Regions from separate parts of the Staphylococcus ureilyticus genome, predicted to be linked through region 1. Evidence: predicted binding sites of a transcription regulator. Region 1 holds the regulator's gene; the other holds the start of a gene.
The links. The regulator LexA, encoded in region 1, represses DNA repair genes until DNA is damaged. The targets are predictions, from matches to a motif close to CGAACATATGTTCG.

Region 1 (7,388 bases):
TCTTCACCTAATGGAGCTCCGTGTACACCATGAGAAGCTTGTTTGTTTGGTGCGCCGTAACCTATGATTGTTTTTACTTCGATAATTGTTGGTACATCAGAAGCTTTAGCTTCTTTAATAGCATTATCGATAGCATCTATATCATTACCATCTTTAACTAAAATATGTTCCCAACCATATGATTCAAAGCGTGTTTTAACATCTTCAGAAAATGCTTTGTTTAAATCACCGTCTAAAGAAATATCATTTGAATCATATAACACGATAAGCTTATCTAATTGGTTATGACCAGCTAATGATGCAGCTTCATGCGAAATACCTTCCATTAAATCCCCATCAGAAGCTATCACATAAGTATGGTGGTCTACTACGTTAGCGTCTTCTTTATTAAACTTACCAGCAAGATGTTTTTCAGCCATCGCCATACCTACAGACATAGCAAAACCTTGTCCTAATGGTCCAGTTGTTACTTCAACACCATCTGTATGTCTAAACTCTGGATGACCTGGAGTTTTTGAACCCCATTGTCTAAATTGTTTTAATTCATCCAATTCTAAACTACCTGAAACATGTAATAAACTATAAAGTAACGCAGAACCATGCCCTGCAGATAATACAAAACGATCTCTATCAAAGAAATCTTTTGATTGGGGGTTGAAATTTAAGTGGCGTGTCCATAATGTATATGCCATTGGAGCAGCTCCCATTGGTAATCCAGGGTGACCTGAGTTTGCTTGCTCAACAGCATCGATACTTAAAGCTCTTATCGTATCTATTGCTAATTGATCTTTTTCTTTATTCATCTAAATGACTTCCTTTCTTATAGCAAGTTTCAGTACTATTATACCTTATTTAGTATTTATTTAACAAAAAATTGATTTAGTTATTATCTTTTTTATCTTTAGAATCTAATATTTTTTTCACCTTTTCAGGTGTTACATCATTGCCCTCGGGATCAATGACTCTTGTACTTTCAATTTGTTTTTTAAAGCTTTTTCGGAAAGAATCTAAATATGCCTTCCTTAATTTCGATTGCTCTTTTGATTCAGATTCAGTTAACCCTTGTTCCTTTTTCTTTTTTGCTAACTCATTTATACGCTTAATATCTACGGCATCATTTTTCGCCATAATAAACCTCCGTAATTCATAATATAGAAAATATAACAAAAAAATAAGCGAAACTAAATAGTTACGCTTATTTTATCAATTTCCTAAGCAAATTCACTTTCACAATAAAAGTAGCTTAATATGTTATTTGGCTTTAGCTAAAAATTGATTAAGTGTTCGTTCGCTTTTTTCATCTGAGTTCATTTGATACTGTTCGTCTTTTGTAGAAACATTTGTCATTTGATGATCTGTCATTTCGTACGTCTGTTCTGATTCGGTATTATAATAAGCAGTCAATATGAATACAGTACATAAAACCATTGTAGCTAACAATACTGCAATATAAGGTTTGATTTGATATATATATAGTTTAAGCATATAAGTCACTCCTAAGAACGTTTGTTTGTATCTATACTTTATCAGAACATCTGTTCTCTGTCAATATGAAAACGAACAAACGTTTGTAAACGTTAATAATACATGCTATAATAAAAATAAATTAATGTAGGGAGTGCCTATTATGAGAGAATTAACTAAGCGACAAAATGAAATTTTTGAATATATTAAGCAGACTGTTCATTCAAAGGGTTATCCGCCAAGTGTTCGAGAGATTGGTGAAGCTGTTGGTTTAGCATCAAGTTCAACTGTGCACGGACATCTTTCTAGATTAGAAGAAAAGGGTTATATAAAAAGAGATCCAACTAAACCACGTGCAATCGAAATCGTTACCGAACAATTAGGTGAAACTGTAAACATGGAATCCACAATCCACGTGCCAGTCATCGGTAAAGTAACAGCAGGTATACCTATCACTGCTGTCGAAAATGTTGAAGAGTATTTTCCGTTACCTGAGCACTTTACATCTACACATAACAGTGATATTTTCATCTTAAATGTTGTTGGTGATAGCATGATTGAAGCTGGAATATTGGATGGAGATAAAGTTATCGTAAGAAGCCAAACGATTGCTGAAAATGGTGATATTATTGTAGCCATGACAGAAGAGAATGAAGCTACAGTCAAACGTTTTTACAAAGAAAAAACACGTTACCGTTTACAGCCGGAAAACAGTACAATGTCGCCAATCTATTTAGATCAAGTTGCTGTGTTGGGTAAAGTTGTCGGCCTATTTAGAGAAATTTAATTTTATAGATAAAGACACTCTCAATAAATAAGAGGCTACGCTCTAAGCGTAGCCTCTTATTTATTGTCATTTTTTTCTAAAACATCTTTTACTTTTTCTAGTATATCTTCTGTTTGATCTTTTTTATTTGTTGTCATAATACCTCATCCTCACAGAATACAGATACCCTTTTCAACAATGTATAAACACTATCCCGTATAATTTTCAGTCCAATAAGGTTGTTTGTGTTCATTAAAATCAACTCCGACACCTAACGTACTAAATTCATCTTTAAGGATATTTTTTCTATGACCTAAAGAGTTCATCAATCCTTGATGAGCATATATACTACTTGGTTGACCATAAGCTAAATTCTCGCCAGCTGCATTAAAATCATGGCCATCTTGTTCTAATCTATCAAATGGTGAATCACCAGATTGATTATTATGGTCAAAATAATTATTCTCAGCCATATCAGTGCTGTGTTTACGTGCTGTATCAGAGATAGCTGTCGAATAATCTAACGTATTTAACCCATGTTGTACTCTTTCAGCATTGACCAAATCAAGGTTTTGCAGTTCAAAACCTTTTGCTAAATTACGCGATGGTGTTTCATATTGATTTTGAAGTCTATTCTCCATTTTTTCACTTACTAATAGTAGCGCAGTAAGATTATTGTCATTATGTTTGTCATAAAAAGCAGTTGTGTAAATGTTGTCTTTTTTAAAATTGTCAAATTCATTATCGCGAACGTCTATACTTAAATGACCTTTGCGTTTTGCAGTTATCGGATCACCTAATCGTTCTCTAACTATATCTTTAGGAGTATTGTATTTGATTTTAGATTTTGAAGAAATAACATTTTGATTACTGTATAGTCCGTTCACTTTACCTTTAATATAACTTACCATAATAAAACGCTTATAATTCTCCGAATAGTAAGTATACCATTGCGTACCATATTCATTTGAAGTAACACGTTTTGCCTTACCTAGTTTTGTTTCAACTTCATCCTTTGACATATTCATTTGAATGTTATTCAAAGCAAATTCTTGCTCATCAGGTACTTTTAAAGCATTTTCAGTTTGTGACTGTTCAGAAGAAGACCAACTATCTACTTTTGCTTTAAATTGTTGCTGTAAATTTTCTAAAGGTGTAAATGCTTTGATTGGAGTAATTAAAACAATACAAAGAAATACAATTACATATAATAAAAATCGTTTAATTTTTTACACCCACTAGTTTATTAGTCTCTATCTCCATTAAAGATTGAGTTTCTTACTATAACATAATCCACTTTAGTTAATGAATTTAAATCATTGCCACCTGCATATGAAATAGAACTTTGTAAATCTTGTTGCATTTCAATTAATGTGTCTTTCAATAAACCTTTATGCTCAACAAACATTTTTTTGCCTTCAACATTTTTGTGTTCACCTTTTTGGAATTCTGACGCACTACCAAAATATTCTTTATACATTTTTCCATCTAATTCAACGGTTTCACCAGGTGATTCTTCATGTGCAGCAAACAGTGATCCTACCATAACCATTGATGCACCAAAACGAATTGATTTAGCAATATCACCGTGAGTTCTGATTCCTCCGTCAGCTATTATTGGTTTTCGTGCAGCTTTACTACAATGGTTCAACGCGGCTAATTGCCAACCACCTGTGCCAAAACCTGTTTTAATTTTTGTAATACAAACACGACCTGGTCCAATACCAACCTTAGTTGCGTCTGCACCAGCATTTTCCAGTTCACGTACGCCTTCCGGAGTACCAACGTTACCAGCGATAACAAATGCTTCAGGTATGTGCTTTTTAATATGTTTAATCATATTAATGACAGCATCTGAATGACCATGAGCGATATCAATTGTTATATATTCAGGAATCACATTATCATGTGCTAATTTTTCAACAAAATCAAATTCACGCTCTTTGATACCAACTGAGATTGAAGCAAATAATCCTTTATCATGCATTTTCTTAACAAATGGTATACGCGCTTCTTCATCAAATCTATGCATAATATAGAAATAATCATTTTCAGCGAACCATTCTGCTAACGTCTCATTCATTACTGTTTGCATGTTTGCAGGTACCACTGGCAATTTAAATGATTTTGGTCCAAATTTCACAGTAGTATCACATTCTGAACGACTATTTACAATACATTTATTTGGAATAAGCTGTATATCTTCGTAATCAAATATCTTCATAATTAAATAAACCCCTAACATTTATTAATAAAATAGTATTTAAAGGTAAGATTTTCAAATGAAATTCATAACTATAACTGAAAATACTTATACATACGATAGTTATTTCCGAACAATGACATTTAATTTATCTTTACCAATAGTTAATATACATTCTTTTACCTTAAATGTAAATGAACTAAAGTCTGAAATTACCAACTTGATTTTTTTACGCCTGGTATTTGACCTTTATGCGCATTTTCTCTAAATGCAATACGTGACATTTCAAACTTTCTGAGCACCCCTCTTGGACGGCCAGTTACTTTGCATCTGCGTGTCAGTCTTGTCGGTGAAGCATCTCTAGGTAATTTGCGTAATGCTTCATAATCTCCTTGCTCTTTCAATGCTTTTCTCAATTCGTAATATTGTGCTACTAAGCGTTCTCTCTTTTGTTCCTTAGCAATTTTGGATTTTTTAGCCATAATATTCTCTCCTTTTAAATCGTAATAATTACGTTTTGTATAATAACACATTCTATTCATTTATCAAACTAAAATAATTAAATGATTAAAATCCAAATAATAATTATCAATTTAAAATATAATTAACTATACACTTTTCAAAATTAAATCTTATTGAAATTAATAATAGAATATGGTAACATTTTAAAACGTAATGATTCCTGTTAAGAAAGAGGTGTTAACTTTGCGCGTAAATATAACATTAGCTTGTACTGAATGTGGTGATCGTAATTATATTAGCACTAAAAACAAGCGTAATAATCCAGAACGAATTGAACTTAAAAAGTTCTGTCCACGATTAAATAAATACACATTACATCGTGAAACAAAATAATTCTGTGCTTTCATTATCTTTTTAATACGACACTTCAAGCTAATTGTCTGGGATAAAACATCTCGGACGTAGCGTAAAAGTCAATTCTATTTCATTACAATAGAATTGACGTTTTTTATTATATAGTCATTTTATTAGTTTCAACATTCATTGAAAAAATGGTGATTTAAAAACTTTAAATACATAAAATTACTATCGCTTATTACAAATTATAATTTATTCACCAATTTTAATAGTTATTTAACAATAAAGTGTTTAATTAACACTTTTAAATAAGTTAAGCGTCTATTAATCATGGTCCCCAAGCCTTATAATGAAATCGTATATTAAAAAAATATGGAGGCGTTTTATATGGAAAATCGTCATATTACTGATAATCAAAAAAAGCACATAATCAATTCAATAACGGAGAAAACAAAAGATAAAAGCGTATGTAACTGTGAACATCCAAATATTGAAATATTAGATGGACATTATTTTCTACCATTGTTAACAGCTTCTTTAGGAAATGATCCAACACCTATGATAACTTTATTGTGTAATAATTGTGGGAAAATGCATTTTTATTCACAAAACTTCTTAGGTATAAAAACACGGTAAAGATTTTTAATAACTGTGTTATAAAATTAGGTATCATTCAGTCGAACATTATGTTGTTAGCGTTAATTAAACAATTCTTTAATAGCTTACAATTCTCCAACTTTGTAAGCTATTTTTATAAATGGAACAACTTAAAAACTAAACCATACTTAATACTTCAGCACGAAATATAAAAACGGATGATTTTTTACTTTATACTGTAAAAAATCATCCGTTTAATATCATATACGCATTACAGATAACTCAAATATTTAGAATAAATGAGCTGTTTTCATATCATTCTATACGCGAATGAAACATGGTTATGCGTGTATAACAAAATACACTTATTAATCTGCAATTTCTAGGTCTACATCATTAATGTCAATGCCTAGTGCTTTCGCAACACCTTTACCATACTCGCTATCCGCTTTATAGCAGTGACGAATATGACGATGTTGTACCTCTAAAGTAGTACCTTGCATTTCATTGGCTGTATTTTCAAAAATACGTTCTTGTTGTTCTTTTGATTGTAATCTGAATAAACGACCTGGTTGTTCGAAGTAGTTATCATCGTCTTCTCTGAAATCATATTCATAAGCTTCTCCTTCAACTTTAAGCCCAGGTTTTTTAAATTCAGGTTGATCTTCAAATGAGCCATCACTATTTGGATAGTAGTGTGTACCGCCACCTTGATTATTATCAAGAATTCTCATTTGACCATCACGACTGAATGGGCAAATATTTTCAATGCCTACACCTTTAGGTTGATTAACTGGGATTTGCCAATGGTTCACACCTAATCTATAACGTTGCGCATCACCGTATGAGAATAATCTACCTTGTAACATTCTGTCTGGAGAGAAATCTATACCAGGTACAATATTTGTTGGTGCAAAAGCAGCCTGTTCAACATCTTGGAAATAGTTATCTGGATTACGGTTAAGTTCCCATTCCCCAACTTCAATAAGTGGGTAATCGCCTTTATACCAAACTTTAGTTAAATCAAATGGATTATCTTTATGATTTCTAGCTTGTTCTTCTGTCATTACTTGTATATATAATTTCCATTTTGGATAATCTTTATTCTCAATTGCTTCAAATAAATCACGTTGTGATGATTCTCTATCATGAGCAATGATATTAGCAGCTTCATCAGGTTGTAAGTTTTCAATACCTTGTTGTGTTCTGTGATGGAATTTTACCCATACACGTTCACCTTTGTCGTTATACATTGAGTACGTGTGTGAACCAAAGCCGTGCATATGTCTAAAGCCTTTAGGAATACCACGGTCTGACATTAAGATTGTGACTTGGTGCAATGCTTCAGGCAATGATGTCCAGAAATCCCAGTTGTTTTGTGCGCTTCTCATATTTGTTCTTGGGTCACGTTTTACAGCGTGGTTTAGACTTGCAAATAATTTTGGATCTCTAAAGAAGAATACTGGTGTGTTGTTTCCTACTAAATCCCAGTTTCCTTCATCTGTATAAAATTTCAACGCAAATCCACGGATATCACGT
Region 2 (7,388 bases), 480 kb from region 1:
GGCAACATGTTGCTCATTGTTTTGATTAGCTACGTTAGATTGTTGGTCATCACTATTGTGTGATTGACTGTCACTGTTAGAAGTCTGGCTTTTGTTATCAGAGTTATCTTCCTTATCGGTTTTCTTATCATTTGATTCCTTTTTATCGTCATTAGATTTCTTTTTACTTGATGATTTAGTTTCTTTCTTGTCATCTGATTTACTTTCCTCTTGGCCACATGCTGCTAAAACTAAAATACTTGTTAATAATAAAAATAAGACTTTTTTCATTTAATATTCTCCCTTAAAAATAATATATTAACTTAATTGTACTACACTTAAAAAATGATAGTGATAACAAAAAGTTATGAATAAAAAGTGTTTTATGTGAATTTGCTTATGCTTAATGATTAATCAAATGATATTATAGAACATCAAACGGACAATTATACGTAAATTAATTTCTCGATGCAGCACAGAGTGAATGTCAGAGTGTTCTTAGATGAAGATATTATAATTATTAAATTTTGTTATGTATAAGTCGAGTTATGTTATCATTTAATAGCAATATATATATAATTCGAATCAATTATTATTAAAGATAATAATATCAAGATAGACAATTGAGTTTTATCAGGGGAGTTATAATGAAGTTTAATTTAATTATGGTTATTAATAAAGATATGAATAAGTTACTATTTTGTTATAGAAAAAAGAAACCGTATAAATATAGATATAATTTTGTCGGAGGTAAAATTGAAAGTCATGAAAATAGTGTAAATGCTGCTTATAGAGAGTTGTTTGAAGAAACAGGTATCTCTATGGGTGAAATAAATTTAAAAAGATATATTGATTTAAATTATTGGTTAGAAGACGTCTTTATTGAAGTGTATTATGGAGTGTTGAAAGAGGACATTGAATTAGTCCCCGAAAAAAATGAGTTATTTTGGATAGATTTAAATCAAAATTTCTATGATAATGATATTTTTGCGGGAGAGGGACTTATTGGTCACATTATTGAACATTTGGAAATCTTAAATAAGTAAAATAATGAAAATATAGAAAGGGGATTAAAAGTGGCAAAATATGATGCATTTGAATTAGATATAAAAGAAGGTCAAATAGCTAACTTAGATAAACTAAATAATAAAAAAAAGAAATTAATAGAAAATGGAAATATAATATATATATATAAGTAATAAGCCTAAAAAGAAATATATAGGTCAAACTAAGCATTTTTTAAAAAGACATAAGCAGCATTTTAATGGAACTGAAGTAAAATTTAATGAAGCGAATTTTAACAAAGTGATAATTCTTACATCTCAATATTTTCATTTATCAGCTTTAAATGACGTTGAAAAACAATTAATTACATATTTTGCAGCTGATTTATCCAAAAACCAAAAATTAAATTATGATGATGACGAAGTGATCAACTTGACTAACGGAAATGCTGTAATTGATTACATAGAGAAAGAAAAAGTTGAAACAGAAGTTATATTACCATTTTGGGAAAATGAATTATATCCTTTATGGGTGAATACACCAACAATTGATAAATTAAAATCTAATGTTTTAGTAAAATATAGCCCTATAAAAACATTGACATTGGAACAGGTTAATTTAATTTCAAAAATATTAAATAAACCACATGAAGATTTTGTTATAAACGGAGATGCAGGTACGGGGAAAACAGTATTACTTACACATATTGTTGCTGAATTATTAGAAAACACAAATAAGAGAATTGCTATTGTGGTACAACCCAATTGGATTGATACGGCAGCGAATATTTTTAAAGTTTATAACTTGAAGAATGATAATTTGAAAGTAACGACATCAACATCACTAATAAATAATTATTTAAGTGAAAAAGAAATGTTTGATGTAGTTATAGTAGATGAGTCACATAAAATGTCTAGAAAGTATTCAAAACAGCATCCAACATTCAACAAAGTTTATCAAGATCAGTTTGAAGAAGCCGAAAATCATTTAGAGTGTATTAAGCAAATTGGAAAACAAATTATTCTAATGTATGATGTGTTACAAGGCATTAGGCCTGCAAACATTCAACGTTCTAAATTTATGGAAGAAACAAAAAATTTCCAAAAAGAATATTTAACAACTCAATTTAGAATTCAAGCACCAGAAGGTAAAAATTACAACTCAGATGATTATATAAATGGTATTAAGTATTTATTATATAAAGATACTGGACTTTTAGATATGACAAATTTTAATCCTGATTTTGATAGGGATTTATTTAGAGATAAAAGTGAAGATGCATATTTTGGTTATTTTGAAAATAAGCCTTTGAATAGTTTAATTGAATGGCTAGAAGATGATTTGAATTATCATCATAATCACGTAAATAGAGTTTTAGGTGGATTAGTTGAACCATGGAAACAAGCAGATGGTAACGACCCTAGTATTACACATTGGCATGAAGATGGTATAAAAAGACGGTGGAATTCTAAGCAAGAAAATTGGATTAATTCTTCTGATAAAGATGCCAAAGAACAAATAGGTTCAGTTTTTGCAGTTCAAGGAATTGATCTTAATAAAGTCGGAGTTTTAATAGGTGATGATTTGCAAGTTGATTCGAATGGTAAATTGTATGGAGAAACTAAGAATTTTTATAATGTAAATGGCGTTTTTCCAAAAAAAGATTTTACTCCTGAAAATGAATTTGAATTTACAATTTTTGTTCTAAATATCTATTACGTATTACTTACTAGAGGAATAGATGGAATTCGTATAGGATTTTGGAAAAATGAGAGGTTTAAGGACTACATGAAGCAAACGCTTGATATTAATTAGGTAGAAATATTTAAGGTGGCATACAAACTAAAAGTATTTTTGTAATTAGAATAATTACATATGTTGCCCCAAAATTATGTTGTTTTTGCAATTTTAACATTTTACACTAAACCATGAAAACAACGTAAACATTGCTATTATAATACTTATAGATGTTTTTAAATGTATAGATAATCGCTTTAATCAACTCCCGCCGTCTCCATATTAGAGCTCTCAACCACAACGGTTGAGGGCTTTTTTCATGTATGAAAATTTTGAAATTTATTGAAAGTTGTTCTAGAAAGATACGTGTGTAATTATCATAATATGGTAGATACTTATAAGAATCTACCTAGTGATATGGATGAACTTCAATATATGAACCTAAAATCGATTGTAGAGGACATTACAGAACTATACAACGATTGTGATATTAAAGTACAACAGATTATTAAATTGTCATGGTGGGACGATAACAACCATACAGATAACGTTATAGCTGATGTAATGGGTATAAGTGAATTAACGTTAAGACACGCAAAAGAAGTGATATTAAAGCGTGTTGCGAAAGCAGTTGACTATGTGTGATGTATGATAAAGGTACTGTAAAAGAATTTATATTAAACTACCATAAAACAATAGATAATAACGATACAAGCTTTGAAGATGTTATATTTTTTAATGAATTAGAGGCTATTGTTGAAAGAGTAGCGACTGAAGAAGAACATAATTTATTCTTATTACTTAGTAATGGTGTGAAATTTGAAGAAACTGGGAGTATATTTGGTGTGCAGTCACAAAGAATTAGGCAGATGTTTAATAGTTTATTGGATAAAATGAAGTAAATAAAAGGGGGCTGAAAACCACCCCTTTTTTATTTATTTTTGTTATTATTCATCTTTTGTCCAATTGTAGTAATTGTAAATACTATTATAAATAGACCAATTCCTATTAAGATAGAACTTAATGTCTGATTGGTAACTAAATTTAAAATTAGCAACGCATACAACGTGGATAATAAGGCTGATAAAAAAACAATTAAAATTTTAATAATAGAAAACACCTCATTTGCTACTGATTTACAACACTATCTACAGTACCATCAACTTTACCTTTAATTATAATGCCATTTTTAGGAACTGCATTACCGCCAAATGCATTAACTAGATACCCTGCAAACGAACCTGTAAAACCACCTGATACACCGCCAATTAAAGCTCCTAACGCACCAGCTGCACCAGACCCTCCAGCTTTTATTATACCTGTTGCTGCACTATGTGATAGGTATAAGTCTACTTTATCCGAATTTTTGCCTTTACCATATACTGCTTTTGTTACTCCGCCTTTCTTAGCGGCATAAGTATTGATACTATTATTACTTTCAGCTGATTCAAAACCGCTAGTATCATATCCTTTTTTATTTAATTCTGATTTTAACTCTTGATCTGAAATATATTTAACGTAGTGGTCTCCTTCTTTTTGTGCATCACTTGGTATGTTATTTATACTCAATTGTTGTTTTTGATGGACATTAATGTTTTCTTTACTCGCTTGTGTGATAGGTGAACCGGCTAAAGATAACGTAAATATTGATGCTAATACAATACTAGTAAACTTCGCATAATTGTTCATAATGAATACCTCCTTTGATTTATATAACTAACATAACAATATAATGTAAAATAAAATGGGATTTTTCATAAGTGTTGCAATATAATTCCAAACTGATAGTATTTACTAAAACCAATAAGTAATAAAATGATTTTAAATTACTAGAATAAGTTTTACCATTCCTTAATAGAGTGCTCTCTAATAATACTGTTTAGGATAGGCAATATGCGCTTTCCCTATTTTTTATGGTACAATATAAATGAGGAAACAGTGTTTAACACTGGCATACTATCATTTGGTTGTATGTTTTATTTTATTACGTGCAGTGGACTTACTTGCGTTTAGTAGTAAGAAGCTAACTGTACCGTTTTGATTTAATCCACCCACACTAGTCACTGGGTGGTTATTTTTTCATTTACATATGCGAACGAATGTTCCTTTGTGTTTAGTGAGGTGATACTATGATGCCAAATAAATATAAAAATGAAACTGACTATCGTAAAATACCACGTGAATATCTTAATCCACGCATACCAAAGGGCAGAGGAATGGTTAAATGGCAACCATTCAAGACGATGCCCGAACAGTACGAAAGATTAGAACAGTATATGAATGACCAAAATAAGATAGACAAGCCCACATTAAGAGACCACCAACTTGCTGATTTAAACGATACACTAATATTTAAAATGTAAAACCAACCATTAATTGATTTACGTTACTTTGAAGGTGGATATATTGAAACAAAAGTGAATTACATACACAAAATAGACCCGTAAACAGAAACTCTACAATTATATGAAGTAACTGGTTTAAGTGATGTTAATTTATTAGATATTGTGGAGATAAAATAAGCCCACCTAATCGTTTAAGTGGGTTGTTTTATAAAAGATATATGCACAAGTAGTGTAATCGTAAATATTATTGACTATATTTATTTTGATAATATTTTAATGCTGCAAGTTTTTGCTCTGCGTCTTCAACTTCATATTGATTATTTTCAATTGCATACATAGTTTGCTTTTCGCCAGATGAAAGACCATCCCCAGTGTTTTTACGCCATTCTTGGTCAGGCATATTCATATATGGATTATTAGGATCATAACCGTTAGCTTGTTGATTGTCTTGTTGCGGTTGTTGTGTGTTAGCGGTGTTTTGTTGTTGGTTAGCATTCATTTGTTTATTTTGTTGGTCTTGTTGATCTGAATTAGCTTGTTGTGTATTGCTAGTAGTTTGATTTTGATTATCTACGTTAGCTTGTTGGCCATCACTATTTTGTGATTGACTGTCACTGCTAGTAGTTTGATTATCGCTATCAGAGTTATCTTCTTTATCTGTTTTCTTATCCTTAGATGCATTTTTATCATCATTTGATTTTTTCTTATCATCTTTTGATGATGATTTTGTTTCTTTTGTATCTTCTGATTTATTTTCTTCTTTATTCCCACATGCTGCTAAAACTAGAAAACTTGCTAATAATAAAAATAAAAACTTTTTCATTTAATACTCTCCCTTAAAAATAAATTATTAACTTAATTGTACTATACTTAAAAAATAATAGTGATAACAAAAAGTTATGATTAACATTACTATTTGTGAATTTACTTATATTACATTTCGAAAAAAGGTAACGTAGTATTATCTATTTAATGTAGAGATTATTTTTGTGTTTATCTATGTTAGAATATTCTGTGAATTAAAAAGGATGTGTATTTATCATAGAACATAAATTAGTAGAATATCATTCACGTTATTGGGAACAAATTAATGAATTGAATAAACAAGAAGGATGGCAAAACCTTGTTGAAAATAAAGATATGTATAGAAAATCTTTAGAAAACTCTATAACAATTGTTGCAGTCGATAAAAGCAGTAATGTTATAGGATTTATTAGAGGCATAACAGACGGTTATACTACTTTGTTTATCTGTGAGTTGCTTATAATAGAACAGAAAAGAGGTAGGGCATAGGTAATGAGCTGATAAATCACTTACATAAAATGTATCCAGATACAAGAATTGATTTATTAGCAACAAACCGTTCAGCAAAATTTTACGAAAAACAAGGTTTTAGAAATTTTCATGGTTATAGAAAAAATTTTAATAACTAAATTTCTAATATGAGGTGATAATGTATGATTCAATCTATAAACCACGTGACTTATTCAGTATCAGATATTAAGACATCTATTGCTTTCTATAAAGATATATTAAAAGCTAAAATTTTAGTAGAGAGTGATAAGACAGCTTATTTTACTTTAGGTGGACTATGGCTGGCATTGAATGAAGAAAAAGATATACCAAGAAATGAAATTCAATACTCCTATACGCATATGGCATTTACAATTGATGAAAGTGAATTTAAAGAATGGTATCAATGGTTAAAAGTTAGAAATGTGAACATATTAGAAGGGCGTACAAGAGATATAAGAGATAAGAAATCAATATACTTCACTGATCCAGACGGGCACAAGTTAGAACTACATACAGGTACATTACAAGATAGGTTAGATTATTATAAAGAAGAAAAGCCACATATGAAATTTTATAAATAAGTAGGTTATATTATGAATGTAGAAACAAGATTATTTGATGAACGTGACTTAAATAAAATCGATGAATTGTTAGTTTTATATGAAGATTTAGGTTATCCAACAATAGAAGAGGATTTAGTTAATCGTTTGAACAAGATATACAGTCATGAAGATTATTATTTGTTACTTTTAATAAAAGATGATGTGATAATTGGTTTAAGTGGTATGTGTAAAATGTTGTTCTATGAAAAAAATGGTGAATATATGCGTTTACTAGCGTTCGTTATTAATTCTAGTTATAGAGGGAAAGGCTATGGAACACTTTTATTAAAAGAGTCAGAAATTTTAGCAACTCAATTAGGATGCAAAGCAATTACTTTAAATAGTGGTAACAGAGAAGAAAGAGATAATGCTCATAGTTTTTATAAAAGTAATGGGTTTGAAAATAAATCATTAGGGTTTTCAA

Region 2: the regulator LexA is predicted to act here: its motif matches at 4,814-4,827, upstream of MUA21_RS02785 (YolD-like family protein).

What each region holds. Positions count from the first base shown of each region.
Region 1 covers NZ_CP094825.1:1,056,084-1,063,471, reverse strand. The annotation lists gene tkt (transketolase) at 1-803, opposite strand, end outside; gene MUA21_RS05130 (DUF896 domain-containing protein) at 880-1,128, opposite strand; gene sosA (DNA damage-induced cell division inhibitor SosA) at 1,252-1,485, opposite strand; gene lexA (transcriptional repressor LexA) at 1,628-2,251, shown strand; gene MUA21_RS05115 (CAP domain-containing protein) at 2,440-3,456, opposite strand; gene guaC (GMP reductase) at 3,477-4,454, opposite strand; gene rpsN (30S ribosomal protein S14) at 4,646-4,915, opposite strand; gene rpmG (50S ribosomal protein L33) at 5,139-5,288, shown strand; gene MUA21_RS05095 (hypothetical protein) at 5,640-5,888, shown strand; gene MUA21_RS05090 (catalase) at 6,218-7,388, opposite strand, start outside.
Region 2 covers NZ_CP094825.1:577,402-584,789, forward strand. The annotation lists gene MUA21_RS02750 (hypothetical protein) at 1-270, opposite strand, end outside; gene MUA21_RS02755 (NUDIX hydrolase) at 627-1,025, shown strand; gene MUA21_RS02760 (hypothetical protein) at 1,056-1,178, shown strand; gene MUA21_RS02765 (DNA/RNA helicase domain-containing protein) at 1,198-2,799, shown strand; gene MUA21_RS02770 (hypothetical protein) at 3,157-3,366, shown strand; gene MUA21_RS02775 (sigma-70 family RNA polymerase sigma factor) at 3,366-3,623, shown strand; gene MUA21_RS02780 (hypothetical protein) at 3,850-4,410, opposite strand; gene MUA21_RS02785 (YolD-like family protein) at 4,851-5,084, shown strand; gene MUA21_RS02790 (hypothetical protein) at 5,311-5,889, opposite strand; gene MUA21_RS02795 (hypothetical protein) at 6,162-6,359, shown strand; gene fosB (FosB/FosD family fosfomycin resistance bacillithiol transferase) at 6,524-6,943, shown strand; gene MUA21_RS02805 (GNAT family N-acetyltransferase) at 6,956-7,388, shown strand, end outside.